3 regions of the Streptomyces sp. CA-249302 genome follow, and region 2 is predicted to be linked to each of the others. Evidence: riboswitches for the same ligand, from Rfam matches in the RefSeq annotation. Region 2 holds a riboswitch; each other region holds the start of a gene.
What was found. Region 2 has a riboswitch for cyclic di-AMP ahead of ACQEWB_RS29375 (NlpC/P60 family protein). Riboswitches for the same ligand answer to the same signal wherever they lie in the genome.
Positions count from the first base shown of each region.

Region 1: it holds a riboswitch for cyclic di-AMP, as region 2 does, so the genes downstream of both, ACQEWB_RS20100 (transglycosylase family protein) here and ACQEWB_RS29375 (NlpC/P60 family protein) in region 2, are expected to answer to the same signal.
Region 3: it holds a riboswitch for cyclic di-AMP, as region 2 does, so the genes downstream of both, ACQEWB_RS23230 (M23 family metallopeptidase) here and ACQEWB_RS29375 (NlpC/P60 family protein) in region 2, are expected to answer to the same signal.

Region 1 covers NZ_JBNJMG010000001.1:4,503,586-4,506,834, forward strand. Annotated here, with positions in the region: gene eno (phosphopyruvate hydratase) at 1-563, opposite strand, end outside; gene ACQEWB_RS20100 (transglycosylase family protein) at 856-1,539, opposite strand; cyclic di-AMP (ydaO/yuaA leader) riboswitch at 1,543-1,708, opposite strand; gene ACQEWB_RS20105 (transglycosylase family protein) at 1,927-2,874, opposite strand; gene ACQEWB_RS20110 (cytochrome P450 family protein) at 3,028-3,249, opposite strand, start outside.
Region 2 covers NZ_JBNJMG010000001.1:6,497,064-6,500,312, reverse strand. Annotated here, with positions in the region: gene pcrA (DNA helicase PcrA) at 1-1,534, opposite strand, end outside; cyclic di-AMP (ydaO/yuaA leader) riboswitch at 1,777-1,948, shown strand; gene ACQEWB_RS29375 (NlpC/P60 family protein) at 1,957-3,114, shown strand.
Region 3 covers NZ_JBNJMG010000001.1:5,183,330-5,186,578, forward strand. Annotated here, with positions in the region: partial or broken gene ACQEWB_RS23225 (aldo/keto reductase) at 1-29, opposite strand, end outside; gene ACQEWB_RS23230 (M23 family metallopeptidase) at 100-1,125, opposite strand; cyclic di-AMP (ydaO/yuaA leader) riboswitch at 1,137-1,294, opposite strand; gene ACQEWB_RS23235 (PP2C family protein-serine/threonine phosphatase) at 1,527-2,636, opposite strand; tRNA gene ACQEWB_RS23240 (tRNA-Met) at 2,768-2,841, shown strand; gene ACQEWB_RS23245 (alginate lyase family protein) at 2,892-3,249, opposite strand, start outside.

The DNA of each region.
Region 1 (3,249 bases), 2.0 Mb from region 2:
TAGACCTCGGTGCCCCAGCGCAGCGCCTCGGAGAAGGACTCCGCGCCGATCGGGGCGATCATGAACTCCTGGATGTCCACGTTGGAGTCGGCGTGCGAGCCGCCGTTCAGGATGTTCATCATCGGGACGGGCAGCAGGTGCGCGTTCGGGCCGCCGAGGTAGCGGAAGAGCGGCAGGTCGCTGGCCTCGGAGGCGGCGTGGGCGACGGCGAGGGAGACGCCGAGGATGGCGTTGGCGCCGAGGGAGCCCTTGTTGTCGGTGGCGTCCAGGTCGAACATCGCCTGGTCGATCAGGCGCTGCTCGGTGGCGTCGTAGCCGACGAGCTCCGGGCCGATCTGCTCGATGACGGCGAGGACGGCCTTCTCGACACCCTTGCCCTGGTAGCGGTTGGGGTCACCGTCGCGGAGCTCGATGGCCTCGAAGGCACCCGTGGAGGCGCCGGACGGGACGGCGGCACGACCCGTGCTGCCGTCGTCGAGGCCGACCTCGACCTCGACCGTGGGGTTGCCTCGGGAGTCCAGGATTTCCCGGGCTACGACGACGTCGATGGACGGCACGAGCATCTCCTTCTTGGGATCTGACGCGGCTACGGCACTGCCGCAGCGGCTCTGCGAGACGAGCCTAACCGGCTCCGGCCGATCGGCCACGTCGCCGACCGCCCCTTGGGCAGAACCGAGAGTAAATTGTTTCCGAACGGAACAAAAACCTGCGCGAAAGAGCGCACAAAAAGCCCCGCCCCGGTGCGTACGGGGGAACACGCACCGAGACGGGGAGCCCGTGGGGGACGGGGGAGACCCTCACGTGTCCTCCATATTGGTGGACACGGCTGTGTGGGCCCTGTGGTTCAGCTAGGACTTACTTCAGGTGCAGCTGCTGACCCGGGTAGATCAGGTTCGCGTCCTCGACGATGTCCTTGTTCAGCTTGAACAGCTTCTGCCAGCCGCCCTTGACCTTGTGCTTCTCGGCGATCGAGCTGAGGGTGTCGCCCTTGACGACCTTGTACTCGCCGTCGCCCTTCTTGACCTTCTTGCCGGTCGGGGTGGTGACGGTCTTCGTCGACTTCTTCACCGTCGTGCGCTCGGAGGAGCGGGAGGCGGTCTGCGACTCGGAGGAGCGGGTGCTCGTGCTGCTGGAGGAGGAGCTCGACGCGCTGCTGCCGTTGTAGGCGGCGCTGGACAGGCCCGTACCGCAGACCGGCCAGGCACCCTTGCCCTGGGATGCGAGGACCTTCTCGGCGACGGCGATCTGCTGCGCCTTGGAGGCCTGGTTGGCCTGCGAGGCGTAGGCGGTGCCGCCGTACGCGGCCCAGGTGGAGGCGGAGAACTGAAGGCCGCCGTAGTAGCCGTTGCCGGTGTTGATGGACCAGTTGCCGCCGGACTCGCACTGGGCGACGGCGTCCCACTCGGAGGCGGTGGCGGCGGAGGCGTTGCCGGCGGCCATCAGCGGGGCGGCGATGGCGACACCGGTGACGCCGGCGAGCGCGGCGACGCGGGTGGCCTTGGACGGACGACGATGCTTGCCCTTGCCGGAAAACAGCATGGTTGATCCCCTCACCGACGCCTGCGAGGTGAGCTGTCGGGTTCGGGCCGGTTGAGTTGCCCTGCCACGTGCCTCCCGGCACGCGACTTCACCCCAAGCCGCCACCGTCAACTGCCCGGTGGGGCACTTACCTTGGGTCCCCCGCTCCTGCCTACGGCGCTGCTAAGCGACGACTGTTCCCGTACGGCCGCTGGCAGGACTCGGCGTTGCGACAGACGGGGCTCGGGTTGCCGAGCGGTGACGACCGTAGACAGGGACTCCGCGGAATTTCAAAGACGATCAGGGCTTCTGAGACTCATCCCACACTTTCACCAAACCGGACATTCAGTGGCGAAACATGACGCGAACTCCCGTCGTTTTTCGCCCTGTTCGACGCCGATTCGACACCTATTCGACGGGGAGTTCCAGGGTCTGACCGGCGCCGATGCGGTTCGGGTCGGTGCCGATGGCCTGCTTGTTCGCGGCATAGAGGGCGCGCCACCCGCCGTCCAGGCCAAGGGAGTCGGCGATCGAGGCGAGGGTGTCGCCGGCGTGGACGGTGTACGTGTCGTTCGTACGACCCGTGTCCGCGTCCTCCTCGGCGGCGGCACCGCGGTGGCGGCCGCCGCCGATCGCGCCGGTGTCGACGAGGCTCCAAGAGCCGACGGCCTGCTCGGAGTTGTCCGACTCGTCACCCTTCGCCCGATCTGTGGACGAACTGTCGGCCTCCTGTGAGGCGGAGGGCGACGCCGAACTGTCGGATTTGGCGGAGTTGTCCGCGCCGTCCGCCCCGTCGGCAGAGGCGCTCGGGGAGGCCGAACTGTCGGATCCGTCACCCGAGGACGAGGACGAGGAGTCCGAGGCCGAGTCGCCGGACGAGTTGGACAGGCCCGTGGAGTCGGAACCGCCGGACGAGTCGGAACTCCCGGACGAACCGGACGAGTCGTCCGCGACACCGGTGTCCACGTCGGCCGAGCCGGAGTCCTTGGTCAGCCCGGTGGTCAGCCCGCAGGTGTGGAACGCGCCCACGCCCTGGTCGTCGAGCAGCTTCTCGGCGACGGCGATCTGCTGGTTCCGGCTGGCCAGATCCGCGCTCGGGGCGTAGTCGAGGCCGCCGTACTGCTCCCAGTGCTCCTGGGTCAGCTTCAGTCCGCCGTAGAACCCGTCACCGTTGTTCTCGCTCCACGAGCCGCCGGTCTCGCACTGGGCCACCTTGTCCCAGGTGTTCCCGTCGGCGGCGCTGGCGCCGCTCGCGGCGAACAACGGGATCGCGATGGCGGAGCCGGTCACGCCGGCCGCGACGAGGAGAGCCGGAGCCTGGCGGGGGCGACGGTGACGACCGTTCCCGGAGAGCATGCGGAGGCCTTTCGCGAGACAGCAGTGACCGCGGCGCGTGAAGCTTGGGCCAAACCTTGGCGCCGCCATGGTCCGAGAACCTATCGACTGACGATCACTTGTCACAAGTTAATGCCGCGTAGATCACGTGAAGATCACAGACTTGAGTGCGTGTCACGTTTGGCCGGATGGCTGTAGTGGCTCAACAGGGCTGAACTCGACCGGCAGCGTACGCAGTCCACGCATGATGAGCCCCCCGCGCCACCTCAACTCCGCCGGGTCGGCGGCAAGTTGCAGATCCGGGAGCCGGGTGAGGAGGGTGGCGAGCGCGGTCTGCCCCTCGAGTCGGGCCAGCGGGGCGCCCAGACAGTAGTGGATGCCGTGTCCGTATCCCAG
Region 2 (3,249 bases):
GCTGGGAGAGGGCGTCGATCATCGCCTCGGCGCGGTCGCCGATGCCGCGCTTGGGGACGTTCAGGATCCGGCGCAGCGGCACCGAGTCCTCGGGGTTGGCCAGTACGCGCAGGTAGGCCAGGACGTCCCGGACCTCCTTGCGCTCGTAGAAGCGGACACCGCCGACGACCTTGTAGGGCAGGCCGACACGGATGAAGATCTCTTCGAAGACACGGGACTGGGCGTTCGTACGGTAGAAGACGGCGACGTCGCCGGCCTTCGCGTCGCCCGCGTCGGTCAGACGGTCTATCTCCTCGGCGACGAACTGGGCCTCGTCGTGCTCGGTGTCGGCGACATAGCCGGTGATGCGTGCGCCCGCGCCCGCGTTGGTCCACAGGTTCTTGGGGCGGCGGGACTCGTTGCGCTCGATGACCGCGTTGGCGGCGGAGAGGATCGTCTGCGTGGAGCGGTAGTTCTGCTCCAGGAGGATCGTCGTCGCGTTCGGGTAGTCCTCCTCGAACTGGAGGATGTTGCGGATCGTCGCGCCGCGGAAGGCGTAGATCGACTGGTCGGCGTCACCCACGACACACAGCTCGGCGGGCGGGAGGTCGTGCTCGCCAGGCGGTACGTCCACGGGGTGCTCGGAGGTCCCGACCAGCTCCCTGACCAGCGCGTACTGGGCGTGGTTGGTGTCCTGGTACTCGTCGACCATGACGTGGCGGAAGCGGCGGCGGTAGTGCTCGGCGACGTCCGGGAAGGCACGGAGCAGGTTGACCGTGGTCATGATCAGGTCGTCGAAGTCGAGGGCGTTCGCCTCGCGCAGCCGCGACTGGTACATGGCGTAGGCCTGGGCGAGGGTCTTCTCGAAACCGTCGGCGGCCTGGGCAGCGAAGTCCTCCTCGTCGATCAGCTCGTTCTTCAGGTTGCTGATCTTGGCGCTGAAGGACTTGGGCGGGTACCGCTTGGGATCGAGGTCCAGATCGCGGCATACGAGCGCCATCAGCCGCTTGCTGTCGGCGGCGTCGTAGATCGAGAAGGAGGAGGTGAAGCCGAGCTTCTTGCTCTCCCGGCGCAGGATCCGCACGCACGCGCTGTGGAAGGTCATCACCCACATCGCGTTGGCGCGCGGGCCGACGAGCTGCTCGACGCGCTCCTTCATCTCGCCCGCGGCCTTGTTGGTGAAGGTGATCGCGAGGATCTGGCCCGGATGCACGTTCCGCTCGGCGAGGAGGTGCGCGATGCGGTGGGTGAGCACACGGGTCTTGCCGGAGCCGGCGCCGGCCACGATGAGCAGGGGCGTGCCGGCGTGCACGACGGCCGCGCGCTGGTTCTCGTTCAGCCCGTCCAGCAGGGCGGCGGCGTCGATCACCGGGCGGGGCGCGCCGTCACGGTAGTACGCGTCCCGGTCCGGCGGCACGTCGAACCTCCCGCCGAACAGATCGTCCGGAACCGGCTCCGGTACGTGATCGTCCTCGGGCGGCGGTGGGGGTTCCTCCTCACGGCCACGGGGTGCCTTGAGGTCCGCCAGGAAGCTGTCGTCAAAGAGGCTGCTCATCGCTCTCCGAGTTTAGGGTGCCCCACTGACAACCCGCTGCCGCCCCGGGAACATCGCCGGATCCGAGGCGGTCGTAACGCTCCCATGCCGCATGATCACAGAATGTGACGAACTCCGATCGCCTGACCAAAGGTCACGAAAATGTATCGGGCATATCGAACATCAACCTTCACACGGGCCACACGAGTTGGCTACCGTTCCGAGCAGGCCGTACGACCCCCACCGGCGAACCTCGCCGGGCCGTGCGGCCTCCGCCGAGTCCGGGGCGCCGCCGCGCAGCCGGAGCCGGGGACCCACACCGACCTTGGGGTGAATCGGTCCAACTCCCTTGAGGGACACGGACCGTAGGGCAACCCTTCCGAACCACCCGCCCGAACCCGACAGCTAACTCGGTAGGCGGAGTATGGAAGGAGTCGCCAACCTTGGCGTCGCACCGCAAGTCGCGTCCCGCAGGTACGCGTGTGGCCGGCATACGCACCCCCGCCCTCGCCACGGCCGCCCTCACCTCCGTGGCCCTGCTCTCCCAGACGGCCAACGCCGCCCCGTCGACGGACGGGAACCCCTCCCTCGAGGAAGTCGAGAAGAAGGTCGACGACCTGTACCGCCAGGCGGAGTCGGCGACCGAGAAGTACAACGCGGCGAAGGAGAAGACCTCCAAGCAGCGCAAGCGCGTGGACACCCTCCTCGACGACGTCGCCAAGCGCGCCCAGAAGCTCAACGAACAGCGGGAGCGGCTCGGTTCCTTCGCCGCCGCGCAGTACCGCACGGGTGCCGCCGCGCCCGACACGGCGACCTTCCTGCTCGCCGACACCCCGCAGGACTACTTCGACCAGACGCAGTTGATGGGCCGGCTGACCTCCCGCCAGAAGAGCGAGGTCGACGACTACTTCAGCGAGCAGTCCGCGACGATGAAGAAGCGGCAGGAGGCCTCCGAGAGCCTCCAGTCGCTCACCGAGTCGCAGAACGACCTGCAGACGGCCAAGTCCACGGTCCAGAAGAAGCTCTCCGACGCGCGCGATCTGCTGTCGAAGCTGACCGCGGAGGAGAAGGCGCGGCTCGCGGCGATCGAGAAGAAGAAGCAGGAAGAGGCCGCGCAAAAGGCCGCGGAGCTGGCGAAGCAGCAGGCGGCCGAGCAGAAGGCCAAGGAGGAGGCGGCCCAGGAGAGCAGTTCCTCCTCGGACTCGGGAACCTCGGGAAGCACCTCCACCGACTCCTCGTACTCCACCAAGGCCGAGAAGGCCCTCGCTTTCGCGCGCGCGCAGATCGGCAAGCCGTACGTCTGGGGCGCCACCGGCCCCGGCTCCTACGACTGCTCCGGCCTCACCCAGGCCTCCTGGAAGGCCGCCGGCGTCTCCCTCCCCCGCACCACCTACGACCAGGTGAACGCCGGCACCACGGTCTCCCTCGCCGACGCCCAGCCCGGCGACCTGATCTTCTTCTACGACGACATCAGCCACGTCGGCATCTACATAGGCAACGGCATGATGATCCACGCCCCCAAGCCCGGCGCGTACGTCCGCGAGGAGTCGATCTACTACGGCGGCGAGTCGATCATCCACAGCGTGGTGCGGCCGGCGTGAGGTAGGGGCGCCGGGGCTGTCGAGCGCGAGGGCGCCGGGGGCGCCGGGGGCGCCGGGGCTCCTCACGTGCCTCTTGTGGGGCTCGCGCGATCTGAGCGCAGGGCGCGCGGAGATTCCTGCGCGCCCTGAGCGCTG
Region 3 (3,249 bases), 1.3 Mb from region 2:
GCGGCCTCGTCGGCGGTCCACAACGTCAACGGGCGTGCCGGAACAGCTCATTCCGGCACGCCCGCAGAAATCCCGTGAACGTCAAAGATCCTGCAGCCGTCAGGGGTTGAGGCCCTTGCTGCGCAGCCACGTCATCGGGTCGATGCCGTCGGACTGGCCGTTCGGGTGGACCTCGAGGTGCAGGTGCGGCCCGGTCACGTTGCCGGTGGCGCCCACGCGGCCGATGACGTCACCGGTGGCGACCTTCTGGCCGACGCTCACACTGATCGACGACTGGTGGCAGAACCACAGCTCCGTACCGTCGTCGAGGGTGATGATCGTGCGGTAGCCGTACGACCCCGCCCAGCCGGCCTCCGTGACGGTGCCCGAGTGGATCGCCTTGATGAGCGTGCCCGTGGGGGCGGCGAAGTCGAGGCCCGTGTGGTAGCCGGAGGACCACATGGAGCCGGCCTGCCCGAAGGTGCCGGTGATCGTGTAGGAGCCGACCGGGAGCTTGTACTGCTTGGCGAGCTCGGCGAGCTTCGCGGCCTCGGCCGCCTTCTTGGCCGCCGCCTCCGCCTTCTCCTTGGCGGCCTTGGCCTTGGCCGCCGCGTCCTTCTCGGCCTTCGCGGCCGCGTCGTCGACCTGCTTGGCGAGCGCCGCCTCGGTGGCCGACTGCGCCTTGCTGTCGACCTGGACCTGCTGCGACTCGGCCTGCGCCATGATGCGGTCGCGCAGCGCCTCGCCCGCGCCCCTGGTGCCCTGCGCGGTGTCCTCGGTGGTCACGCCGACGTTGCTGAGCGCGGTCGCGGAGCCCTTGGGGGCGTCCGAGGAGCCGCCGAACACGCCGCCGACGGAGGGCAGATCGGGCATCGAGATGGAGACCGGCGGCTTGCCGGTGTTGGCGCTGGCCATACCGCCCGCGCCGACGGCGGCTATGACGCCGACGCCGAGAACCGTGGAGCTGCGGGCGAGTCCTCCGCCGCGCTGCTTGGCGACACGGTGCCGGCCGCGTACCGGAGCGAGGGACTCCGCGGTGGGGTTCCACTCCTCCCACTGACCCTCGTCGGTGCGGGGGCCGGGGAAACCGAAGGGCTCGGTACTCGGCACGAACGGGGCTGCCGGGGCAGGCGGGTTGGACGCCACGTGGGCGTGCTCCTTTCCTTCCTTCTCGCCTACCGGGTTAGCTGACGGGTTCGGAGCAGGAAGGTCTCCTACGCGCGTATACCTGCCGTGTTCCCACGACGGGATCCGTGCGATTCACCCCAGGGTGGTGGTTCCCCGGTTCCCTTGCGGGATTCGGCGCGTGCGCACGGAGCCGCCATTGTGACGGCTGGGACGACCGCGCTGCGTTATCGAACGTTAATAGACCCGGGGGGCCGTTTCCAAGCTGTTCGGCTTGATCATTAACGAATCCTGCCTGGACGTAGGGCCCATGCCCGGCGAAAAACGGGCGAGTTGACCAGACCTCAGGATCTTCACAGCTATTGACGGTATGTCAGTCGTTATGCGGAGGGGGACCGCCCGATCACCACCGGTGACGACAATCAGGGTCTCAGTACGGCGAGCAGCGCCATGTCGTCCGTGGTGCCGTCCCCGGTGTGCCGGCGGACCTCGCGCGCGAGGGTGTCGAGCAGCGCGCCGGGCTCGCGGAAGACCCGGCCGGCCAGCCGGGCCGCGGGGTCGTAGAACTCCCCGTGCCCGTCCCGCGCCTCGGACAGTCCGTCGGTGTGGAGCAGCAGGGTGGCTCCGCCGGGGAACTTCGCCTCTTCGGCACGGTCCGGCCACGCCCCCAACTCGCCCATCCCCAGCGGCAGTGCGGGCTCGCCCGCGTGCAGGGTGCGCACGGTGCCGTCGGAGCAGAGGAGCAGCGGCGGCGGATGGCCGCGGTTGACGAGCCTCACCACCCCGTCCCCGTGCGGGAGTTCGGCGAGCACGGCGGTGGTGAACCCCTCGTAGGCGTCGAGTCCCGCGCGCCGGGCGCCCTCCCGGGCCAGCGCCCGGTCCAGTCGTCCCGCGACCGCTTCAAGGCTCGCCTCCTGCTCGGCGGCCTCCCGGAAGGCCCCGATGACGACGGCGACGGCGGCCACCGCGCCCATCCCCTTGCCCCGCACATCACCGACGACGAGCCGGACGCCGTACGGGGTGTCCTGCACCGCGTACAGGTCGCCGCCGATGAAGGCGTCCTTCTGCGCCGCCTCGTACCGCGCCGCGATGGCGAACCCGCCGATCCGCTCGGCCGGTTCGGGCAGTACGGCACGCTGGGCGGCCTCGGCGATCTCGCGGGTGGAGGCGAGCCGGGCGTCACCGCGGGCCACCACCCGGTTGATGCCGACCGCGAGCAGGGCGACCGTGGCCACGGTGGCGGCCTCGGTGAGGGTGTCGGCGTCCGGGCCCCAGCCGAATCTGACGTGCACCCCGTAGGCGGCGAGGACGGCCACGGCACCGGTGGCCGCGGTGGCGGCGAGCGAGAGGACGGGGGCGGCGACGAGCGGGGCGGCCGTGAAGAAGGGGATGGCCGTGAAGTCCTTCGGGGTGAGGCCGTCGTACAGGATCCCGCCGATGATCAGCAGGGCGGGCAGCACCCGGACGAGCGCGACGGCGTCGCGGGACAGCCGCCCGCCGGCTCTCGTGTACGGCCGCCGCTCATGATCCACATGTCCAGGCTTCCCGGAGCGGGGGCCGGCGGCGAGCGGTGTGGGCCGACCGAATGACGCAGGTGAGCAGGGGCGGGAGCAAACCGTGGTGCTGAGCGTCCCGCGGATGGCGTATGCTGGTGACACACCGACGCGGGGTGGAGCAGCTCGGTAGCTCGCTGGGCTCATAACCCAGAGGTCGCAGGTTCAAATCCTGTCCCCGCTACTCAAGGCCGAGGGCCGGAATCCAGTCACTGGATTCCGGCCCTCGGTGTTTCAGGCTCCGGGGTTGCCCGCGTGGGTCAGCGTCTCCCAGGAGACGAAGAGGTCGTCGGTACCGGCCGGGCGGGTCTCCTCGGCGAGCTTGTGGGCGTAGGGGACCTTGACGTCGAGGCGGTTCTCCAGGTGGTTGAGGGCCACCTCCAGGTCGGGGCCCATGTTCCGGTCGACCTTGCCGCCGCACAGCCAGGCCGGCGGGTTCTCGCCCATCTGGTAGCGGGCGTGGAAGTCGAGCGCCGCTTTGAGCCGGTCCTTGACCTCGCCGTACAGGTCGACGCCCTGGTGCCAGGCGGTCTCGGCGATGTGCGCGGTGGCCGCGAGGGAGTAGCCGACGTGCTTGAAGTTGCGGCAGGTC